2 regions of the Pseudonocardia sp. CA-107938 genome follow, and region 1 is predicted to be linked to the other one. Evidence: riboswitches for the same ligand, from Rfam matches in the RefSeq annotation. Region 1 holds a riboswitch; the other holds the start of a gene.
What was found. Region 1 has a riboswitch for S-adenosylmethionine ahead of ACQEVB_RS28790 (aminotransferase class V-fold PLP-dependent enzyme). Riboswitches for the same ligand answer to the same signal wherever they lie in the genome.
Positions count from the first base shown of each region.

Region 2: it holds a riboswitch for S-adenosylmethionine, as region 1 does, so the genes downstream of both, thrC (threonine synthase) here and ACQEVB_RS28790 (aminotransferase class V-fold PLP-dependent enzyme) in region 1, are expected to answer to the same signal.

Region 1 covers NZ_JBNJNA010000001.1:5,814,103-5,825,507, reverse strand. Annotated here, with positions in the region: gene ACQEVB_RS28805 (DUF2268 domain-containing protein) at 1-701, shown strand, start outside; gene ACQEVB_RS28800 (ATP-binding protein) at 780-1,223, shown strand; gene ACQEVB_RS28795 (esterase/lipase family protein) at 1,289-2,224, shown strand; gene ACQEVB_RS28790 (aminotransferase class V-fold PLP-dependent enzyme) at 2,313-3,602, opposite strand; SAM riboswitch class IV at 3,634-3,747, opposite strand; gene ACQEVB_RS28785 (aminotransferase class V-fold PLP-dependent enzyme) at 3,811-5,247, opposite strand; gene ACQEVB_RS28780 (long-chain-fatty-acid--CoA ligase) at 5,260-6,816, opposite strand; gene ACQEVB_RS28775 (MFS transporter) at 6,869-8,041, shown strand; gene ACQEVB_RS28770 (MDR family MFS transporter) at 8,092-9,618, opposite strand; gene ACQEVB_RS28765 (TetR/AcrR family transcriptional regulator) at 9,729-10,343, shown strand; gene ACQEVB_RS28760 (3-hydroxyacyl-CoA dehydrogenase) at 10,376-11,137, shown strand; gene ACQEVB_RS28755 (histone-like nucleoid-structuring protein Lsr2) at 11,208-11,405, opposite strand, start outside.
Region 2 covers NZ_JBNJNA010000002.1:115,248-126,652, reverse strand. Annotated here, with positions in the region: partial or broken gene ACQEVB_RS33390 (circularly permuted type 2 ATP-grasp protein) at 1-616, opposite strand, end outside; gene rpsT (30S ribosomal protein S20) at 886-1,149, shown strand; gene holA (DNA polymerase III subunit delta) at 1,223-2,182, opposite strand; SAM riboswitch class I at 2,294-2,410, shown strand; gene thrC (threonine synthase) at 2,418-3,686, shown strand; gene ACQEVB_RS33370 (DNA internalization-related competence protein ComEC/Rec2) at 3,713-6,103, opposite strand; gene ACQEVB_RS33365 (ComEA family DNA-binding protein) at 6,645-7,517, opposite strand; gene ACQEVB_RS33360 (DegV family protein) at 7,725-8,573, opposite strand; gene octT (diglucosylglycerate octanoyltransferase) at 8,584-9,324, opposite strand; gene ACQEVB_RS33350 (histidine phosphatase family protein) at 9,332-9,949, opposite strand; gene rsfS (ribosome silencing factor) at 9,946-10,326, opposite strand; gene ACQEVB_RS33340 (VOC family protein) at 10,420-10,773, shown strand; gene ACQEVB_RS33335 (response regulator) at 10,775-11,405, opposite strand, start outside.

The sequences.
Region 1 (11,405 bases):
ACCGCGACGAGGAGCGGTGCCGGGAGGGCCTCGCCGCTCTGCACGCCGCCGACGCGTGGGAACGCATCGGCCGGGCGCTCGACGAGGCCGTCGCCGTGCAGCGGGCCGCGGTGCCGGACGTGGTGGTGCCGGACATCGTCGTGCTGCTGACCCTGGCCGATCCCGGCGACGCGCACCTCATGGGCCCGAACCTGGGCATGACGGCCAACAGCAGCGTCTCGGGGTACATCGTCATCAACGTCTGGCCGTACCCGGAGAACCTGGATCGGATCGAGGCCACGGCGGTGCACGAGCTGAACCACAACCTCCGCTACACGACGCGACCGGACTTCTGGAACCCGGCGACGGTGACGGTGGGGGAGCAGGTCGTGTCCGAGGGGCTGGCCGACGCGTTCGCCCGCCAGCTCTACGGCGACGAGCTGGGTCGTGCCCGCATCGGCGTCGCGTCGCTCGCGGACGACGCCGTGTTCGCGAAGGTCGTGAGCGGGCTCGGCACCACGGGCATGCAGAACTTCGCCGCCTGGGTGCACGGCGACGCGACGGCCGTGCGGTACGGCGGCACGCCCGTCGGGTTGCCGACGGGCGCCGGTTACGCGGCCGGCAACCGGCTCGTCGACGCCTACCTGGCAGCCACGGGCAGGACGGCGGCCGAGGCCCTGCTGGCCGAGTCGGCCGAGGTGATCCGCGTGGGACTCGCGTAGACGGGCCACGCCACGAACGGCCTGCCACGTGCGGTGAACGGGGTTTTGGGCACACGGGATGTCGGGAACACCGGGCGCATGGAGGCACCGGGACACGTGGAGTTCGTCCACCGGAGCTGGCCTGCGGATCCCGTCCAACTCTCGACGATCCGGCACCAGCTCGCCGACTGGCTCGCGCCGCTGCGGTTGACCGAGGTGGAGACGGCCGATGTGGTGCTGGCCGTGGACGAAGCCGTGTCGAACGCCGTCGAGCACGCGTACGGGCCGGGCGAGTCGGGCCGGGTCGAGCTGACGCTGTGGACCGAACCCGACACGCTCTGCATCGAGGTCGTCGACCACGGCCGGTGGCGGCCCCCGCCGCAGGACGCGCAGCACGTCCCGGAGACCGCGCCGCACGCGTCGCGCGGCATCGGCCTGATGAACACCATGGTGGAGTCGGTGCTGATCCACTTCGACGACCGCGGCAGCCGGGTGCTGCTGCGCCAGCACATTCCGGCCGATCCTGCAGGTGAGATGCCGTAACCGGCGGTACGACCGGTCGTTGACCCGCCATGGGGAGACGACAGCGCGGTCGTTGGGTTGTCCTGGTGACGGCGGTGCTGGTCGGCGTGGTCGCCGCCGCACTGCCCGCGGCAGCAGCGGAGGAGCAGCCGCTCCCCGTGCCGTACGGGTTCGCGACGGCGGTGGTGCACGCCGCCACCTCGCCGTACGCCGACCCGCCCGGCGCGAACGACTGGAGCTGTCGCCCCTCGGCCGAGCACCCGGAGCCCGTCGTCCTGGTGCACGGCCTGCTCGGGTCGAAGACCACCAACTGGCGGACGATGTCGCCGCTGCTCGCGAACAACGGCTACTGCGTGTTCGCTCTGACCTACGGCGTGCCGCCCGGCGCGAGGTACCCGCAGGACCAGGTCGGCGGCCTGACCCGGATGGAGGACAGCGCCCGCGAGCTCGACGCGTTCGTGTCGCGCGTGCTGGAGGCGACGGGTGCCGAGAAGGTCGATCTGGTCGGGCACTCCGAGGGCACGCTGATGCCGCAGTACTGGCTGCAGTTCCTCGGCGGGGCGGCGAAGACCGACGACTACGTCGCCGTCACCCCGCTCTACGACGGCACGCTGGCCGCGCCGCTACCGACCAAGGAGCTCGCGGAGGCGCTCGGCGTGCGCGAGCCGGCCTCGGCCGTCGCCGGCGTGGTGTGCGGTTCGTGCCCGCAGTTCATCTCCGGCTCGCCGTACCTGAGGCGGATGCACGAGGCCGGGCCCAAGGTCGACGGCGTCACCTACACGACGGTGATGACGCGCTACGACGAGCTGGTCGTCCCGTACACCAGCGGCCGGCTCGACGGCGCCACCAACATCGTCGTCCAGGACGGGTGCGCGGTCGACCTCTCCGACCACCTGTCGATCATCACCTCGCGGCGGACCGGCCAGATCATCCTCAACGCGCTCGACCCGGGCGCCGCCAGGCCGTTGCCGTGCGAGCCGGTGCTGCCGGCCCTCGGCTCCCGCGTGCTGCCGCTGGCCTGACCCGGGATCCTCGTCGAGAACGACGTTGCGGTGAACTGAATCGATTCGAAATCACCGTAACGTCGTTCTCGACGCGTGCCCCCGGCGGTCAGGGCGCGCCGACGCCGAACGGGTCGCGCGGGCGCGGGTCCGGTGTGGGCGCCCAGCGGCCGTCGACCGGGGCGTAGGTCCAGCGGGCGCCGCGGCGCACCAGCGCATCCAGTGCGGTCAGCAGGCGGTCGACGTGCTCGGGCGTCGTGCCCAGTCCGAAGCTGGCCCGGAGGGCGGCGCCGGAGCCGGGGTTGAGCCGGTCGAGCAGGGGGTGCGCGCAGAACTTGCCGTCGCGCACGCCGATGCCGTGCTCGGCCGAGAGGTAGGCGGCGACGTAGCCGGCGGGCCGGTCGGCGACGGTGAACGCGTGGACGCCGACCTTGTCGGTCGAGTCGGCCCAGATGGAGAGCTCGGCGATGCCGGGGATGGCGGCGAGGCCGGCGGACAGCTGCGCCGAGAGCGCGCGCTCGTGCTCGGGCGCGGCCGCGTCCAGCACGGGGGTGAGGGTGCGGCAGGCCTGGGCCAAGGCCGCGGCGCCGAGCACGTTGGGGCTGCCGGCCTCGTGCCGCTGCGGGCCGGCGGCCCAGCGCACCGACCGGCTGTCGACGGCGAGGGTGGCGCCGCCGCCGGCGAGGAACGGCGGGGCGGCGTCGAGCCAGTCCTGGCGTCCGACCAGTGCGCCGGCGCCGTAAGGGGCGTAGAGCTTGTGCCCGGAGACGGCGACGTAGTCGACGCCCCACGCGGCGATGTCCACGCGCCGGTGCGGGGCGAGCTGCGCAGCGTCGAGGACGACCCGGGCGCCGGCCGCGTGCGCCAGCGCGACGATCTGGGCGATCGGCAGCGCCTCGCCCGTCACGTTGGAGGCGCCGGTGACGGCGACCAGCGCGTGATCACCGTCGGCGAGCGCCGTCGCCAGGTCGGTGAGGGTCTGCTCGATCGTCGGCGCGGCCGTGACGCGGCGGACGTCGCGCCACGGGAGGAGGTTCGCGTGGTGCTCCACGTCCAGACAGAGGACGGGGCCGGGCACGGCCGTGGCCAGCAGGTTCAATGCGTCGGTGGTGGATCGCGTGATCACGACGGCGTCGTCGGGCCGGGCGCCGAGGAAGCGGCCGATCGTGGTGCGGGCCGTCTCCAGGAGCGACGTGCACACCTGGGAGGCGTAGCCGGCACCGCGGTGCACGCTCGACGAGAACGGCAGCACCTCCGCGACGTGCTCGGCCACGGCGGCCAAGGCCGGCGCGCTGGCCGCCACGTCGAGGTTGGCGTACCCGATGCGGGCGCCGGTGACGAGCGGGACCTGCAGGTCGCTACCGAGGACAGCGGGCAGGCGGGTGAGGGCGGCAGTCATGACGATCTCCCATGCCGGGGACCCCAGCAGAGGTCCGCGCTTGCCGGCACGCGGGCGCGTGCGGCCTGGTCGTCACCCGGAGCACCCCACCGCGGAGGAGGGTTGCCGGCCAGCAAGCCGGGGCTTGACGCTGGCACTCATGACCTGCCGGGGACAGTAGCACGCCTGTGCGGCGGCTCAGCCCGACCCGGCGACCCACGTCACAGCGTCAGACCGCAGCGGCCTCCGCCTGCAGCCGCTGCCACAGCGCCTCGACGTGCTCCGGCCCGGTGGTGACCGCGCCGATCGCCACCCGGATCACGTACCGGCCGTCGACGACCGCGTGCGAGAGGAACGCCGAGCCCGACGCGTTGACGCGCTCCATCACCTGTCGGGTGGCCGCGTCGTCCTCCTCGGGGCCGCGGCCGGTGCGGACGCGGAGGCAGAGCAGGGCCAGCGAGCGCGGCACGGCCAGCTCGAACCGCGGGTCGGCCGCGACCCAGCGCTCCAGCTCCGCGGCGAGCGCGACGTGCCCGCGCAGGTGCGCGCGCAGCCCCTCGAGCCCGCGGGCATGGACGACGGCCCGCAGCTTGAGCGCGCGGAACCGGCGACCGAGCGGCACCTGCCAGTCCCGGTAGTCGACGACCGCGCCGGACTCGGACGCCGCGTTGCGCAGGTACTCCGGGGTCAGCGACAGCGCGGCGGGGAGCGCTGCGGCGTCACGCACCCACAGCAGCGACGCGTCGAACGCCGTGAGCAGCCACTTGTGGGCGTCGGTGCAGAACGAGTCCACGAGCTCGACGCCGTCGAGCAGGGCGCGGTGCTCCGGGCATAGTGCGGCAACCCCGGCCCACGCTGCGTCGACGTGCACCCACGCGCCGTGCCGGCGGGCGACCTCGGCGATCCGGCGGACGGGGTCGACGGTGCCGGTGGCGGTGGTGCCGATGGTCGGGCACACCAGCACAGGTCGCAGACCGGCGGCGACGTCGGCGGCCATGGCGGCGTCGAGCGCGTCGGGGGACAGCGCGTGCCCGCCCGGCGCGGCGTCGACGACGACGAGCGCGCGAGCGCCCAGCCCGGCCACCCGCACGGCCTTGGCCAGCGACGAGTGCGTCTCCGCCGAGACGTAGACGCGCTCGTCCCCGCGCACGCCGTCGGCGATCCAGCCGGGGTTCGCCCTGTGCAGCGCGGCGAGCAGCGCCACCAGCGCCGACGACGACGCGGAGTCCTCGATCGTGCCGCCGCCCCCGCCGGCGAACGTGAACGCGTCCGGCAGCGCCATCGCGGCGGCGAGCTCGTCCATCAGGTGCTGCTCGACCTCGGTGCACGCCGGCGAGGTGGCCCACAGCATCCCCTGGGCGCCGAGCCCGCCGGAGAGCATGTCGCCGAGCAGCGAGTGCAGCGACGCGTTGGCCGGGAAGTAGGCGAAGTACGAGGGCGACTGCCAGTGCGTCGACGCCGGTACCACGACCCGGTCGAGCTCGTCGAGCAGCGCGTCGAACGGCTGCGGCTGCTCCGGCAGCGGGGCCAGCGCGGACCGCACCGACCCCGGCTCCACGTGCGGTTGGACGGGGTGGGCAGCGATGCCGGCGCGGTAGTCGGCGATCCAGTCGACGACGGCGTGCGCGAGCGCGCGGAACTCCTCGGGATCGTCGCGGTCGGTCATCGGCAGAACCTGTCACACCACCGGCGCGGCCACGATGTCGGCACCGCCGTACGCCTCCCGCAGCCGGGTCTTGAGCACCTTGCCGCTCGGGTTGCGCGGCAGCGCGTCGACCAGCGCGATCTCCCGCGGGCACTTGTAGGCGGAGAGCCGTTCGCGGCAGAACTGCTCGATGTCCTCGGCCGACGGCGGGTTCGCCGGGTCGCGCGGGGCGATCACGGCCAGCGGGGTCTCGCCGTAGCGCGGGTGCGGGACGCCGATCAGCGCGACCTCGCCGACCTGCGGGTGGGCGGCGAGCACGTTCTCCACCTCGGCGCAGTAGATGTTCTCCCCGCCGGAGATGATCATGTCCTTCTTGCGGTCGACCACGTACAGGTAGCCGTCCGGGTCGGCCCGCACCAGGTCACCGGAATGGAACCAGCCGCCCGTGAACGCCGCCGCCGTCTCCTCCGGCTTGTTCCAGTAACCGCTCATCACCAGCGGACCCCGGTAGACGATCTCGCCGATCTCGCCCTGCGGCACGTCGTTCATGTCGTCGTCGACGATGCGGACCTCGACGTTGAGCATCGGCTGCCCGATCGACCCGATCTTGGTGATCGAGTCCTCGCCGCGCAGGATGCAGGTGACCGGGCTGCACTCGGTCTGCCCGAACGCCGTGATCACCTGGGCTTGCGGGAACGTGTCGATCATCGTCCGCAGCAGCGTCGTCGACGCGGGTGCCGCACCCCACGACAGCTGCCGCAGCGCCGACAGGTCGCGCTCGGCGATGCCCGGCAGCGCGACGATCGCGGCCCACTGCGCGGGCACCATGAACGTGCTCGTGACCCGTTCCCGTTCGAGGAGGTCGACGATGTGCCCGGGATCGAATCCGCCGGACGGTGTGATGACGGTGGTGCCGCTGCGCACCAGCGTGATGTAGAAGCCGCTCACCCCGGCGATGTGGAACAGCGGCGCCCCGGACATCGAGACGGTCGGCGTCGCGTCCGAGCCGATGTGCAGCACGTTCGAGTAGGCGTGCAGCAGCAGGTTGCGGTGGGTGAGCACGGCTCCCTTGGGGCGCCCGGTGGTCCCGGACGTATACATGATGAAGGCCGGGTCCGTGTCCGGCGGGTCGAGCTCGATGGGCGCGTCCGACGCCGCGGCCAGCCGCTCCGCCCAGTCCGCATCGATCGGGACGACCGTCGAGCACGCGTGCGCCTCGGCGAGCGCCACGTCGAGGACGGGGAGGAAGCGCTCGTCGGCCACCGCGGCCACGGCGCCGCTGTCGGACAGCACGTAGGCGATCTCCGCGGCGACCATGCGGAAGTTCACCGGCACGCAGATGCCACCCAGGCGCAGCGTCGCCGCCATCGCGACCAGGAGCGCGCTGCTGTTCAGCCCCAGCACCGCGACCCGGTCCCCGCGGTGCACGCCGCCCGTCGCCAGCAGGTGCGCCAGGCGCGTGACCCGGTCGTCGAACTGCTGCCAGGTCAGCGTCTCGTCGCCGGCGCGGGTCGCCACGCCGTCCGGTGCGGTGCGCGCGAGACGCGCCACCATGTCGCTCATCGTCATGCCCGCGTGCGATGTGCCCATCACCACACCATTGCGCTCGGCCGGGCTCACGACAAGGTCGCATGATGGCCCGATGGGGACAGCGCCGGTCACCGGGGAGCGCGGCCGCCTGCGCCTGCTGCAGCTGTCGACGTTCACCAGCAACTGCGACCGGTTCGCGATCGCGCCGCTCCTCGTCGCGATCAGCCTCGACCTGCGCGTTCCGCTGGTCGCCGCAGCGGCCGTCGCCAGCGGCTACTTCCTCGCGTACGGGCTGATGCAGCCCGTGTGGGGGATCGTCAGCGACCGCATCGGGCGGGTCCGCGTGATGCGCGTGGCCCTGCTCGGCGCCGCGCTGTCCGGTGTGGTGTCGGTCGTAGCGCCGAACATCGTGGTCCTCGGGGTGTCCCGCGTGCTCGCCGGCGCGTTCTTCGCGGCCATCGTGCCGTCCACGCTCGTGTACGTGGGTGACGTGTGGCCCGTCGAGACCCGCCAGCAGCCCGTCTCCGAGATCCTCACGGCGTCGGCGCTGGGGATCGCGCTCGCCACCGTCGGCTCGGGAGTCCTGGCCGATCTCGTCGGCTGGCGAGCGGTGCCCGCTGTGACGGGCGCGGTGGCGGCCGGTCTGTGGGTGGCGCTGGCGCGGCTGCCCGAGCCGGAGCGGGAAGCGGTGACGGGCACGCCCGTGCGGTCGATCGGGCGGGTGCTGCGGTCGCGCTGGGGCCTGCTCGTCCTGCTGGTGGTCATGGTCGAGGGCTCGGTCGTGCTCGGCGTGCTCACCTACCTCGCGCCGGCCGTGCAGTCGCTCGGATTCTCGGCCGGGGTCGCGGGACTGGTCGCCGCCACGTTCGGGGTGGGCGCGCTCGGCTGCTCCCGCGTCGTGCGGGCGCTGGTGCCCCGGATCCCGCCTGCCGGGATGGCCGCGATCGGCGGGTCGTGCCTGGTGGTGGCGTGGCTGCTGCCCGTGCTCGTCGTGAGCGGGCCGACGCTCGCCCTGGCCGGCCTGCTCGTCGGCGCATCGTGGGCGTTCCTGCACACCACCCTGCAGACGTGGGCGACGGAGATGGTGCCGGGGGAGCGAGCGACCTCCGTGGCACTCTTCGCGGCCTGCCTCTTCCTCGGCAGCGCGCTCGGCGCCGCCGGGGCGGCCCCGCTGGCGGAGGCCGGGCGGTACCCGGCGCAGTTCGCCGCCTCCGCCCTGGTGGCGGTGCCGGTGGCGATCACGGCGACGGTCGGCCGCCGCCGCTACGCCGCACGCACACGCTGACGTGCCCGCGCACATGCCGGAACATGTGCGCGGGCACGCGGAGGTGTGCGTCAGGCCGCCAGGGCGGGTTCCCGCTCGGCAGGAGGGGTGCTGCCGCGCAGCGGGGTCTCCCGGACCAGCAGTGCCGCCCCGATCGCCAGCACCGCCACCAGGCCGGCCGCCAGGAACGCCGTGGTGACGCCGTTGTCGACGGCCGCGGTGAACGCGTCCCGCACGGCGGCCGGCAGCTGCGCCAGCGCCGCCGGGGTGATCTGGCCGCCGGCGACCTGGGCGCCGGCCGCGTCACCGAGGTGCGCGGACAGGGTGCCCTGCAGCTGGTTCGTGTAGAACACGCCCAGCAGCGAGACGCCCAGCGAACCGCCGACCGTGCGGAAGAGCGTCGCCGCGCCGCTGGCCGCGCCGAGGTCGCGCATCGGCACGCTGTTCTGCACGACGAGCATCGTCGTCTGCATCAGCATGCCCATGCCGATCCCCAGCACCACCATGAACAGCGAGCTGGTCAGCTGCGTGGTGCCCAGCCCCATCGTCGACAGCAGCACGAGCCCGACCGTCATCGCGATCGAGCCGCCGATCAGCAGCCAGCGGTACCGCCCCGTGCGGGTCACGATCTGCCCGCCGACCAGCGACATCGTCAGCATGCCGCCCATCAGCGGCAGCAGCAGCAACCCGCTGCTCGTCGCCGAGGCGCCCTGCACGATCTGCTGGAACTGCGGCAGGTACGTGACCGCGCCGAACATCGCGAACCCGGTGAGGAACGACAGCGTCGTGGCCGCGGTGAAGCTGCGGTTGCGGAACAGGTCGAGCGACAGGATCGGCTCCACCTGGCGCCGCTCCACGCGGACGAACAGCAGGCCGGCGACGACCGCCAGCACTGCCAGCCCGATGATCTGCCACGAGCCCCACGCGTAGGTGTTGCCGCCCCAGCTGGTGAGCAGCGTGAGCGCCGAGATCGCGACGCCGAGCAGGCCGGCGCCCTTCCAGTCGATCCGGGCCTCGCGACGCACCCGCGGCAGGTCCATCGTGAACCAGGTGACGATCAGCGCGGCGATGCCCAGCGGGATGTTGATGTAGAACGCCCACCGCCAGCTGAGGTTGTCGGTGAGGTAGCCGCCGAGCAGCGGGCCGCCGATGAACGCGATCGGCATGATCGCGGCCATGAGGCCCTGGTAGCGGCCCCGCTCCCGCGGAGGGACGAGGTCGCCGATGATCGCCATCGCGCCGACCATCAGACCACCGGCACCGACGCCCTGCAGGGCGCGGAAGGCGATGAGCTGGCCCATGTCGGCGGCGAGCCCGGTGAGCGCCGAGCCCACCAGGAAGACCGCGATCGAGACCATGAAGACGCCCTTGCGCCCGTACAGGTCGCCGATCTTGGCCCAGACGGGGGTGGTGACGGCGGTGGCCAGCGCGTAGGCGGTGACCACCCAAGACAGGTGGGCGAGGCCGCCCAGCTCGCCGACGATGGTCGGCATCGCGGTGCCGACGATGGTGTTGTCGAGCATCGCGAGGAGCATCGCGATCATCAGGCCGCTCAGCGCGACGTAGACCTCGCGTTTTGATTTCACGGGTGTGTCCATCTTCTCCCCCTCTCGCCGACTGCCTTGCCGGCCGGCTAGTATCTGACTTGTCGACAGGCTAGGACGTTTACTAGCCGGCCGTCAAGCTAGTTGGCGCCAGGGAGGGCGTGGTGACGAACACAGGACGGTCGGTGACCGATGAGCGGCGCACCGACACCAGACAGCAGATCCGCATCGTCGCGATGGAGCTGTTCGCCGAGCAGGGCTACGACAAGACGTCGTTGCGCGAGATCGCGGAGCGGCTCGGGGTCACGAAGGCGGCCGTCTACTACCACTTCCGCACCAAGGAGGAGATCGTCGGCAGCCTGTTCGACGACCAGCTCGCCGGGATGGACGAGATCGTCGCGTGGGGCCGGACCCAGCCGCCCGGCCCGCAGCGCAGCCGCGATCTGGTCGAGCGCTACGCCGCGCACCTCGCCGGCTCCGGGGTGAACCCGCACATGGTGCGGTTCCTGCAGGAGAACCAGACGGCCGTGAAGTCGCTCACCTCCGCCGCGCAGATGCGCGCCCGGTTCGTGGAGCTGACCGAGCTGCTGGCCGAGCCGGACGCGTCGGTCACCGCGCTGCTCAAGACGCGGTTGGCCCTGGTCGCCGTCCACTTCGGGACCTTCGCGAAGGACGACCTGCCGGGCACCCAGGAGGAGCGGCGGGCCGCGGCGCGGCAGGTCGCACTGGAGCTGATCGGCGCCGCCGCGGCCGAGGATGGTATGAACAGTCAGACCTGACGGTTCTGCCCTTTCGAGCGGAGGAGATCGAGTTGGACATCAACGGCGGCGTCGCACTGATCACCGGAGGCGCATCCGGCCTCGGCCTGGCCACGGCGCAGACCCTCGTCGCGGCGGGGGCGAAGGTCGTGCTGGTCGACCTGCCGACCTCGGCGGGGGAGGAGCGGGCGAAGGAGCTCGGTGACGGTGCGGCGTTCGCGCCCGCCGACGTCCGTGACGAGGCCGCGATCACCGCCGCCCTCGACGTCGCGGCCGAGCTGGGCACCCTGCGCGCCGCGGTCAACTGCGCGGGCGTGGGCAACGCCGCCAAGACCGTCGGCAAGAACGGTGTGTTCCCGCTGGCCGACTTCAGCCGCGTCATCGAGATCAACCTGATCGGCACGTTCAACGTGATCCGGCTCGCCGCCGAGCGCATGGTCGCCAACGAGCCGCTCGACGGCGACCGCGGCGTCATCGTCAACACCGCCTCGGTCGCCGCGTTCGACGGGCAGATCGGCCAGGCCGCCTACTCCGCCTCCAAGGGCGGGGTGGTGGGCATGACCCTGCCGATCGCGCGCGACCTCGCGTCTGCCCAGATCCGTGTGGTGACCATCGCGCCCGGGCTGTTCGAGACCCCGCTCCTGGGCGGCCTGCCCGAGGACGTCCGCGAGGCGCTGGGGAAGCAGGTGCCGCACCCGGCGCGGCTCGGCCAGCCGGCCGAGTACGGCGCGCTGGCCGCGCACATCATCGCGAACCCGATGCTCAACGGCGAGACCATCCGCCTCGACGGCGCGATCCGCATGGCGCCGCGCTGACCCGCTGACAGCACGAAACGGCCGGCCCCCCGAACCCCTCGGGTGGCCGGCCGTTCGCGGTGTCGGACGGTCAGTGCGCCTTCTGGTAGGCCTCGATCACGTTCGCAGGCAGGCGGCCGCGGTCGGAGACGGCGAAGCCGTTCTGCTGCGCCCATTCCCGGATCGCCTGGTTCTGCTCGCGATCGCTCGTGGAACGGCTCGGACCGGCGGGGGAACGGCGTCCGCCCGTGCGCCGACCAGCCGAGACGAACGGCGCCAGGAGCTCGCG
Region 2 (11,405 bases), on a different contig from region 1:
CGCGCCATCGTGCGGCGGTTCTCCATCACGTACGACACCCCGGACGGGTTGCGCAGGTTGTCCTCCAGCACCCGGAAGGTGCCCTCCTCGTCGCGCACCAGGTCGATCCCGGCGACGTGGATCCGCACGCCGTTCGGCGGCGACAGCCCGGCCGCCGCCCGGTGGAAGTGCTCGCACGTGGTGATCAGGCGGCGCGGGACGAGCCCGTCGCGCACGATCTCGCCGTCGCCGTAGATGTCGGCCAGGAACGCCTCGAGCGCGCGGACCCGCTGCACGATCCCCTTCGACAGCTTCGACCACTCGCTCGCCGAGATCACCCGCGGCACGATGTCCAGTGGGAACGGCCGCTCCTGGCCCGACAACGAGAACGTGATGCCCTGGTCGACGTACGCCCGGTCCAGCGCCTCCGAGCGGGCGGCGAGGTCGGCCGCGGCCGTCGGCGCGATCGCGTCGTGCAGCGCCCGGTACGGCGGGCGGATCTCCCCGTCGGCGGAGAACATCTCGTCGTAGGCCGCCGCGTGCGGACGCTCCGGCTTCAGGTAGCCCTCGAACAGCGCCGAATCGGCCACCTTGCTCTTCTTGCTGCTCTTCTGCCGCTGACCGCCCTTCTGGGCAGCCGGCCGGGACGGCGACTGCTTCTCGACCGGCTTCTGGGTCGCTCGCGGCACAGGACCTCCTCGACGTTCGGCCCGGTCGCCCAGCCCGCGCACCGGGTGGTCATCTTCACCCAGGAGATCGCGGCAGACCAGATGACAGGCTGATTTCGAGGCCCCCGCAGCCCGCTGTTAACATGGACGACCGAGCGCCCGGCGTGCTCGCACGAACCATCCCCGCCGCCGGAGCCAGCGAACGAACCAGCGGCAGGAAGAGACTCGAGGCAAACGCGTGGCCAACATCAAGTCCCAGATCAAGCGGGTCAAGACCAACGAGAAGCGCCGCCAGCGCAACAAGTCGGTCCGTTCCGCCGTGCGCACCGCCGTGCGCCGCTTCCGTGAGGCGGTCGCCGCGGGCGACACCGAGAAGGCCACCGAGCTGCAGCGGGCCGCCGCCCGCGCGCTGGACAAGGCCGCCAGCAAGGGCGTCATCCACAAGAACCAGGCCGCCAACCGCAAGTCGGCGATGGCCAAGCAGGCGGCCAGCTCCTCCTGACCCCACCCGACGGCGCCGTCCACTCCCGTGGGGCGGCGCCGTTGTCGTGTCGTGGTTCGGACTGTTCGCGGGTTCAGGCGCGGCGTTCCCGGGCAGCACACATGCGCAGCACGGCCCGCTCCAGCGCGTAGTCGGCGTCGGCGGCGACGCCCTTCACGTCCGCGTTGACCTCGGCTGCTGCCGCGAACGCCTCGGCCAGCGCCTCCGGTCGCCAGCTGCGCACCTGCTGCTGCGCCTTGCGGATCTTCCACGGCGGCATGCCGAGCGTGCCGGCGAGCCGGTTGGGGTCCCCGCGACCGGCCGACCCGACCTTGGCCAGCGTGCGCATCGCGTCGGCCAGTGCGTCGGCGACCAGCACCGACGGCACCCCCAGCACCTGCGCCCAGCGCAGCGCCTCCAGGGCGCCGGCCCGGTCGCCCGCCACCACCTTGTCGGCAACCGCGAACCCGGACGCCTCCGCGCGCCCCCGGTGATAGCGCCGCACCGCCTTCTCGTCGACCGAGCCGCCCGTGTCGGCCACAAGCTGGCCGGCCGCAGCCGCCAGCTCGCGCAGGTCGTTGCCGACTGCCTCGATCAGCGCCCCCACCGCCGCGGGCGCGATCTTGCCACCGGTGCGGCGGACCTCGCTGCGCACGAAGTCGGCGCGCTCCTCGTACCGGGTGACCTTCTCGCACGTCGTGACGGCCGCGCCGCCCTTGCGCAGGGCGTCGGCCAGCGCCTTGTTGCGAGCACCGCCGACGTGCTGCACGACCAGCACGATCCCCTCCGCGGGATCGGCGGCCTGCGTGACGATCGCCGCAGCCAGGTCCTTGCCCGCCTCGTGCGCCGCCATCAGCACGATCACCCGCGCCTCCGCGAACAGCGACGGGGACAGGCTCTCCGCCAGTTCCCCCGGGGACAGGTCGGTGGTGCGGTAACGCCGCAGCTCCGCCGCCGGATCCGCGGCACGGGCCTGGGCGACGATCTCCTCGACCGCCCGCTCGACCAGCAGCTCCTCCTCGCCGAGGACGAGCTGCACAGGTGCGAGAGCCATGGCCCCATGCTCGCGCATGCCCGTCGCTCGCCGTGACGCGGCTCCCAGATCCTGGATCGCCGCTTGGGAAGGCGGCGCGGCATGACGTACGGTTGTGGGCAAACTTCACATGGCTCATCCAGAGGGGCAGAGGGAACGGCCCGTTGAAGCCCCGGCAACCGGTGACGCGCGCGCTAGCGCGGCGAGCACGGTGCCAATTCCGACCCGCCACGGCGGGAAAGATGAGGAGACTCTCATGTCGCTGACGGCTGACCTCGGCACGTCCACCTCCTTCGATCTCGGTCCTGCCCGGGCGCTGTCGTGTCGCGAGTGCGGCCACCAGACGCCGCTGGCCGCCGAGTTCGCCTGTAGCCAGTGCTTCGGCCCGCTCGAGATCGCCTACGACTTCGGCGACGTGACGCGCGCCTCCATCGAGGCCGGACCGAAGTCGATCTGGCGCTACCAGCAACTGCTGCCCGTGCCCTCCACCGTGCAGCAGCACCCCAACACCGAGCCCGGCCTCACCAGGCTGATCAAGGCCGACCGGTTGGGCGCAGCGCTCGGCATCCGCAACCTGTGGATCAAGGACGACACCGGCAACCCGACGCACTCCTTCAAGGACCGCGTGGTGGCCGTCGCACTCGCCGCCGCCCGCGAGCTCGGATTCACCGTGCTGTGCTGCCCGTCCACCGGCAACCTCGCCAACGCCGTGGCTGCCGCGGCCGCCCGCGCCGGCTGGGACTCCGTCGTGCTCGTGCCCTCCTCCCTCGAGCAGGCCAAGGTGCTCACCACGGCCGTGTACGACGGCACCCTCCTCGCCGTGGACGGCAACTACGACGACGTAAACCGGCTCGCCACCGAGCTCGCGGCCGAGCACGAGGACTGGGCGTTCGTGAACGTCAACGTGCGGCCCTACTACGCCGAGGGCTCCAAGACCCTCGGCTTCGAGGTCGCCGAGCAGCTCGGGTGGCGGTTGCCCGAGCAGATCGTGATCCCGGTGGCCTCCGGTTCGCAGCTGACGAAGGTGGACAAGGGCTTCACCGAGTTCGGCAAGCTCGGCCTGGTGGAGGCCACCCCCTACACGATCTTCGGCGCCCAGGCGACGGGCTGCTCGCCCGTCGCCACCGCGTTCCGAGAGGGCCACGACGTCCACACCCCCGTGCGACCCGACACCATCGCCCGCTCCCTCGCCATCGGCAACCCCGCCGACGGCCCCTACGTGCTCGACGCGGTGCGCCGCACCGGCGGCGCGGTGGAGGACGTGAGCGACGAGGAGGTGGTGGCCGGGATCCGGCTGCTCGCCCGCACCGAGGGCGTGTTCGCCGAGACCGCAGGCGGGGTCACGGTGGCCACCACCAAGAAGCTCGTGGAAGCGGGCAAGCTCGATCCCGACGCCGAGACCGTGCTGCTGATCACCGGCGATGGTCTCAAGACCCTCGACGCGGTGTCGGGGCAGGTCGGCCCGACCGCGACGGTGCCGGCGACCAGCGCCGCCGTGCGCGCGGCGCTGGAGGGTCGCAGCTGATCGCCGCCTGCCGGGCCGGCGCGCGTTCATCGCCGCGCCGCCGGCAGGGGTGAGCCGCGGCTCACGAGCCCGAGGCGGGAGCCGTCGCCGCCCAGGTCTCCGGCGACCACAGCGGTGTCGCCGGAGACGTCGGTGCGGCGCACGGTGGCACCGGCCTGCTCCAGACCGGCCAGGAGCGCCCGGTTGGGGTGCCCGTAGCTGTTGCCGGCCCCGACGCTGACCAGTACGGCTCGTGGGCGCACCGCCTGCAGGAACGGCATGCCCGTGCTGCGCGATCCGTGGTGCGGGAGCTTGAGCACGTCGGCGTGCAGGTCGACGCCGGAGCGGATCAGGTCGGCCTGACCGGCTAGCTCCGCGTCACCGGTGAGGAGCACGGTGCCGGCCGGGGTGCTCGCCCGCATCACGACGGACGTGTCGTTGACGGCGGTGCCGTCGTCGGGGTCGACGACCGCGGCCGGGTGCCGCGGTCCGAGCACGTCGAGCACCAGCGCCGGCCACGCCAGGCGCTGTCCGGGTCGCAGCTCGGCGAACGGGGCCTCGGCCGCCGCGGCCGTGCGCGCCGCAGCACGCAACGTCCAGAACGGCTCGCGGCCCGGCCCCACCGCCACCGCACCGACGGGCCGGTCGCGCACGGCCCCCGCCAGGCCTCCGACGTGGTCGGCGTGCAGGTGTGTGAGCACCACGAGCGCCAGCGCCTGCACGCCCAGCCGGGAGAGGCAGGCATCGACCAGACCTTCGTCGGGTCCGGCGTCGACGAGGACCGCCCACCCCGGCTCGCCCGTCGCGAGCACCAGCGCGTCGCCCTGGCCCACGTCGCACGCCACCATGCTCCAGCCCGTCGGTGGCCAGCCGACCGGGACGAACCTGGTCGGCACCAGCACCAACGCGGCTCCGAGCACCACTGCCACGAGCAGGACCCGGACCCGGCGCAGCCGTGCCAGCCACACGACCACCAGCAGCAGGGCGGCCAGTAGCACCGCCCCGCCGGTGCCACCCGGCCAGCCGACCGCGAACCCGTCGAGCGCGGCAGTTCGGTCGGCGACGACGATCATCCACTCGATCGCCGGGCCGGCCAGCCAGGCACCGACCTGGGCGACCACAGGCGCGACCGGTGACACGAGCGCGGCCAGCACCCCCAGCACCGTCGCGATCGGCACGGCCGGGGCGACCAGCAGGTTCGCCACGACCGACGCCGGGTTCACCGTGCCGCTCAGCCCGGCCATCAACGGCGCGGTGGCCACACAGGCCGCCGCCGCGACGGCGATCGCCTCGGCCAGCGGCGCAGGCACCCGACGGCGCCGCAGCGCCTCCGCCCAGCCGGGCGCGACGAGCACCAGCGCCGCCGTCGCCGTGATGGAGAGCGCGAACCCGGCATCGACGGCCAAGGCCGGATCGGACATCACCAGCACCAGCACGGCCACGGCCAGCGCCGGCATCGCGGCCCGGGCCCGGCCGAGGCCGAGCGCCAGCAGCACCACACCCGCCATCACCGCAGCCCGCAGAACGCTCGGCGACGGCCGCGCCAGCACCACGAAGCCGGCCACGACGAGGGCACCGACGGCAGCGATCACCCGTGGATCGACGCGCATCCGGCGGAGCAGCCACAGCAGCGCACCCGTCAGGATCGCCAGGTTGGCTCCGGACACCGCAAGGAGGTGGGTCAACCCGGCGGCTCGGAAGTCGGAGTCGACCTCGGCGGAGAGCCGGCTGCGGTCGCCGACCGTGAGCCCGGGCAGCAGCCCGGCCGCGGCCGGGGACAGGGCCGCTGAGGACGCCTCGCGCAGGCCGGCGCGCAGCTCGCCTGCTGCCGACTGCCACCACGGCGGCGCCGACACCGCGTGCGGCGGGCCGCGCACGCGCAGGACGGCCACGGTGAGATCGGATCGGGCCGGTGGCGCCAGGAGACCGACGGCACCGACCTCCTGACCGGGCAGCAGCTCTGCCCACTCCGCGGCCGGCGCGAGCAGGAGCACACGTCCGCCGAGGGCCCAGTGCTCGCCGTCGACAGCGGCGGCCACCAGCTCGGCCGGTACCGCGACCTGGGGCGCACCCGGGAACCCGCCGCGGATGATGTGCGGATCGTCGCGGAGCACGACCCGCAGCTCCGCAGCCGCCGCCCGCTCGGCCGGCGCCCGCAGGGGATGGTGCCCCGCCGACCACCCGTGCGCGCTCGCCACCACCGCGGCCGCGGCCGCACACCCGGCGACCGCCAGCAGCACCGGCCGCGCGAACCACCAGCCGCCGACCGCTGCGAGCACCGCCAGCACGGCGGTCGCGATGCCGACGACCGTTCCTGTGGCCGGCCCCGGCCCCACCGTCGCGACGACGACCAGCCACGCGGCCAACCCCGCCGGCACCAGCCGAAGATCGGCCGGATGCCCACCCTCCGCTCTCGTGAGCACCGCAACGCTGGTCACGACCATCCTCCGACGCAGAGGGGGCTGAACCTCGTCTTCGGGAACGGGCCTGCCAGCACCGGCGATCGACCGGGCAGTCCGTGGCCGCCGTGACGTTGACGGCTGTCAGCCACGGCACTGCCCAGCCACTCCGCCCGCTGGACCGGCCGACCTGGCCGCGAAGACCCCGACCGCCACTGGAGCCCCGGCGAGGTCCTTTCGGCGCGCTCCCCCGCCGGGCCCGCACATGCCGTGCCCGGCCGGGCACCCGCAAGGGCGTGCAGCGGAGACCACGTCGCACACCAACCGCTGCCCGCTCCTGGGCGGAGGCCAGCAGGAGCGCCGCCCACGTCAGGTGACGACGGATGCGTCCGCGGCAGGATCGCGCCCCGCCCCTGACCGCCTGTCCGCGTGCGGCCGGGAGCCGCCACCGGCAGCGAGGGCACCGACGCCCGCGATGGGCTGCGGCTCGCCTCGCCGATCCACCCTCGACCATCTGCCCCGCCGGCGCGCTCGCCGCCCGAACCGCGGACAGGCCGCCGCACCGGACCCTGCTGGGCGCTCATACCCGCACCAGTCCCCGGAGCTGCTCGTAGCGGCGCTCGCCGATCCCGTCGATCTCGCGCAGCTGCTCGATGCGGGCGAACCGGCCGTTGCGGCCACGCCACTCCACGATCCGCTGTGCGGTGACGGGACCGACGCCCGGCAGGGTGTCGAGCTGGTCGACGCCGGCGCTGTTGAGGTCGATCGGCCCGGACGGTGCAGAGCCACCCGAGCCGGACGGACCGCCACCACCGACCGCTGCCGCGGCGGCGGGTTGCGCGTCGGGCGCCGCCGGGACGCCGACGGCGATCTGCTCGCCGTCGCCCACCCGACGGGCGAGGTTGAGCTGGCTCAGGTCGACGCCGGGCTGCGACCCGCCGGCCGCGGCGAGCACGTCGGCCACCCGCGCACCGTCGGTCATCGACACGAGCCCGGGCCGCACGACCTTGCCCACGACGCTGACGACGACCGGGGTCGGTGTCGGGGTGGCCGTCGGTGCGCCGGACGCCGGCGGGGAGCCGGAGTTGTGCGTCTCGGCGACCGACACCACCGGCAGGGCCGCCACGGGTTCGGTACGCGGGCGCCCACCCCAGACGAACAGGCCCGCGATCAGCGCGGCGGCAACAGCGACGACCGCCAGTAAGGCAGCGCCACGGCGTCCAGGATCGATCCGCGCGCCGCGCAGCGCTGCGGGCAGCCAGGCGCGGGGGCCGGACGCGGCCGGCGCAGCCCGAGGTGGTGGGACGGCGGACCGCTCACCGACGGACTCCTCGACCCATGCCGTCCATGCCGAACCCGGATCGTCGGGCGCGGGCGGCGGCCGACCGGGAGGCTCGTCGTAGGGACTTCGCAGCCGATCACCGAACGGGTCGGCGACTGCCGATCCCAGCATCGATGCCAGCCGCTCCCGGGGATCACGGGTGCCTGTGTCCTGCGTCTCTATCGCCACGCATCGACGGTAGGACCGCAATCCCGCCGCCGGGAGACCCCCTGATCAACTTGTGGATGTACCGACGAGTTGGGGACAACTCGGCCACCGCGGGCCAGAACTGTCGGTGGCGTGTGCATCCCCCGAGAGTGGCCCGCGAACTGCGGTTTCCTAGCCGTTCTTGGGCACCACGACGACGCCAAGCGCGCCCAGCCCGACGTGCGCGCCGATCACCGCGCCGATCTCCGAGACGACCAGCCGGGAGGTCGTCATGCGCTCGCTCAGCGCCCGCGCGACCTGATCGGCCCGCTCGGCGGCGGCGAGGTGGTGCACGGCGACGTCGGCCGGACCGTCGCCTGCGGCGGCCACCGCGTGGTCGACGAGCCGCTGCGTGGCCCGTGCGGTGGTGCGCACCTTCTCCAGCGGCACGATCCGCCCTTCCTCGACGTGCAGGAGTGGTTTGACGGCGAGCGCGGTGCCGAGCAGCGCGGCCGCGGCACCGATCCTTCCGCCGCGACGGAGCCGGTCGAGCGAGTCGACGCAGAAGAACGCCTGGCAGCGCCTGGCGACCGACGCTGCCGCGTACTCGACGGCGGCGCCGCTCTGCCCGGACGTGGCGGCGTCGGTGGCGGCGAGCACGGCGAAGCCGAGCCCCATCGCCGCCGACCGCGAGTCGACGACGCGGATCCGGGTCGGGTCCACCTGGTCGGCGGCGATGCGGGCGGCCTCCCACGTGCCGGAGAGCTCGGAGGACAGGTGCACGGACACGATCGAGTCCGCGCCCGCGCGCAGCGTCTGCTCGTAGCAGGCGGCGAACTCGGCCGGGGACGGTCGGGAGGTCTGCGCGTCGAGCTTGCGGTCCGCGAGAGCGGCGGTGAGCTCGGCAGTGCCGATCTCGATGCCTTCGCGGCCGATGCGGTCGCCGAGGCGCACCTCGAGGGCGACGGTGCGGATGCCCCGTGCGGCGGCGACGCCGGGGGGCAGGTAGGCGGTCGAGTCGGTCACCACGGCAACAGGCACGAGCCCGACCCTAGGTGTGCGCCTGCCGCACATCCAATGAGGTCCGCAACACGTCCGCCAGCGCGGCGCCGACGGCGGCGTGCCCGGCCCATCCCCAGTGCATGCCGTCAGGGTTGCCGGCACCGCTGAGCACGTGCTCGCCGACGAGTTCGGGCAGGTCGAGCAGGGTGACGCCGTGCGCTGCGGCCCAGGCACGCGTGGCTGCGTCGGCGGCCGGGCGGCCGACGTGGACGCCGCCGTACGCGGCGGCGCGGTGCAGCGGCGGCAGGAACGCGACGACGGGGATGTCGGGACGCAGTGCCAGGACGGCCCGGCGGCACCGGTCCAGGTAGGCGACGGTGAGCCGGGGCGGCAGCGCGACCGGCCCGCCTCCCGGCAGGTGGGCGAGCGCCCGGGCCAGCCGCGGCTGGGCCGCCAGGTACCCCGTGCGGACGGCGCGCCGCAGCGCGTCGGGGCGCAGCGTCGGGATGAGCTCGCGCAGCGCGGTCGGGAGCGGTGACGGGAGCGTGTCCATGCCGCCGACTCCGAGGACGAGCGCGTCGGCGTGCGGCACGGCGGCCCAGATCCGCGGGTCGTGGGTGACGGCGTGCCAGGCGTGCCGTGCCGTCCAGCCGATGCCGGCGACGAGCTCGGCCCGGCCACCGAGCGCGCCTGCGGCGACGTTCGGCCAGATCAGGGGGTGGTCGGCGGGCTCGCCGCGCTCGGGTCCGTGGAAGGCCAGCGAGTCGCCGAGCACGAGCAGCACCGGCACGTGCGCGTCAGACGCCGACGTTGTAGCCGGCGAGGCGCCAGCGGGGGTGGTCGGGGCGCCGCGCCAGGGTGGCCCACTTGCAGTTGCCGATCCCGCCGACGGACGGCCAGGCGGTGGTCGGCAGGGCCAGGAGGCCGCAGACCAGCCCGGCGATGAGCCCGCCGTGCGCGACGAGCACGACGGTGGTGTCGGGCCCACCGGCCAGTTCCTCGTCAAGCTCCTCGACGACGGGCCGTGACCGGCGCACGACCTCGAGCCGCGACTCGCCACCCGGCGGAGCCCACTCGGGGTCGGCCCGCCAGTGCGCGATCGCGCCCGGCCAGGCCGCCTCGATGTCGTCGACGGTCAGGCCCTGCCACTCCCCGAGGTGGGTCTCCCGCAGGCGCGGGTCCAGCTTGAGGGGCAACCCGGTGGCGGCGGAGATCAGCTCCGCGGTGTCGACGGCCCGGGACAGGTCGGAGCTGACCAGCCGGTCGGGGCGCAGGCCCGCGACGGTCGGGGCCACCGCTGCTGCCTGCTCCCGGCCGAGCTCGGTCAGCACCGAGTCGACGTGGCCCTGCATGCGACCGGCCACGTTGTGCTCGGTCTGGCCGTGCCGCAGCAGGACGAGCCGGCGCATCGTCATGACCCCTCCGCGGTGGTGCGGGCCTCAGGGAAGTCGAGCCGTGGGCAGTCCTTCCACAGCCGGTCCAGGCCGTAGAAGCCGCGTTCCTCGCTGTGCTGGACGTGCACGACGAGGTCGACGAAGTCGAGCAGCACCCAGCGACCTTCGCGGGTGCCCTCGCGGCGGGTGGGCTTGGCGCCGTGCAGCCGCAGCTTCTCCTCGACCTCGTCGACGATGGCCTGGACCTGCCGCTCGTTCGGGGCCGACGCGATCACGAAGCAGTCGGTGATCACGAGCTGGTCGGACACGTCGAGCGCCACGATGTCCTGGGCGAGCTTGTCGGCGGCTGCCGCCACCGCCACCCGTGCCATCTGCAGAGCCTCGCTGCTCGCCGTCACGCTGTTACCGCCATCGGTGATCCTCCTGCTGTTCGACCGCTATCCTCCCAGCCCCACGTCGGCGTCCCGCAGGTCGGGTCGGAGGAGGTCACGATGATCATCGGTCTGCACGCCGTGGTGTTCGCCTCGGACGCACCGCGAGCGCGTGCGTTCTTCTCCGACGTGCTCGGCCTCCCGCACGTCGACGCAGGCGACGGCTGGCTGATCTTCCGCTCTCCACCCGCGGAGCTGGCCTTCCATCCGGCAGCCCCGGACGCCGCCGGCGCACACGAGCTGTACCTGATGTGCGACGACCTCGCGGCGACGATGGCGGAGCTGACGGCGAAGGGCGTGGAGTTCACCAGCGTCGTCGAGGCCGGGTTCGGCCGGCTGACCCACCTGATGATCCCGGGCTGCGGCCGCCTGGCGCTCTACCAGCCGCGCCACCCGGTGGCCTACGACCTGTGACTCAGGCGAGCCCCTGCCGGTAGGCGTAGGCGACGGCCTGGGCTCGGTCCCGCGCGCCGGTCTTGGCGAGCAGGTGGGTCAGGTGGCTCTTCACCGTGGCCTCGCTCAGCACGAGCCGGTGCGCGATCTCGGCGTTGCTCAGGCCCTTCGCGACGAGCCCGAGCACCTCAACCTCGCGCGGGGTCAGCCCGTCCGGGCCGGGCTGCGGCGGCCGCGACTCCACCACGGCGTCGACGAGGTGGTGGGCGACGGCGGGGTCGATGGCCGCGCGGTCGTCGAGGACGTGGCGCAGCGCCTGGTGGATCTCGGCACCACCGGCGTCCTTGGTGAGGTAGCCGCGCGCGCCGGCACGCAGTGCGTCCAGCACGGAGCGGTCGTCCGAGTACGTGGTGAGGACGACGACCCGCACGTCGGGCTGCTCGGCGCGCAGCCGGCGGGTGGCCTCGACGCCGTCGCAGCGCGGCATGCGCAGGTCCATGAGCACCACGTCGGGACGCAGCTCGGCAGCCATCGCGATGGCCGCCTCTCCGTCGGGCGCCGCGCCGACGACCTCGACGTCGGGCAGCAGTCCGAGCACCATCGTGAGGCCTTCGCGGACGACGCGCTGGTCGTCGGCGACGAGCACGCGGATC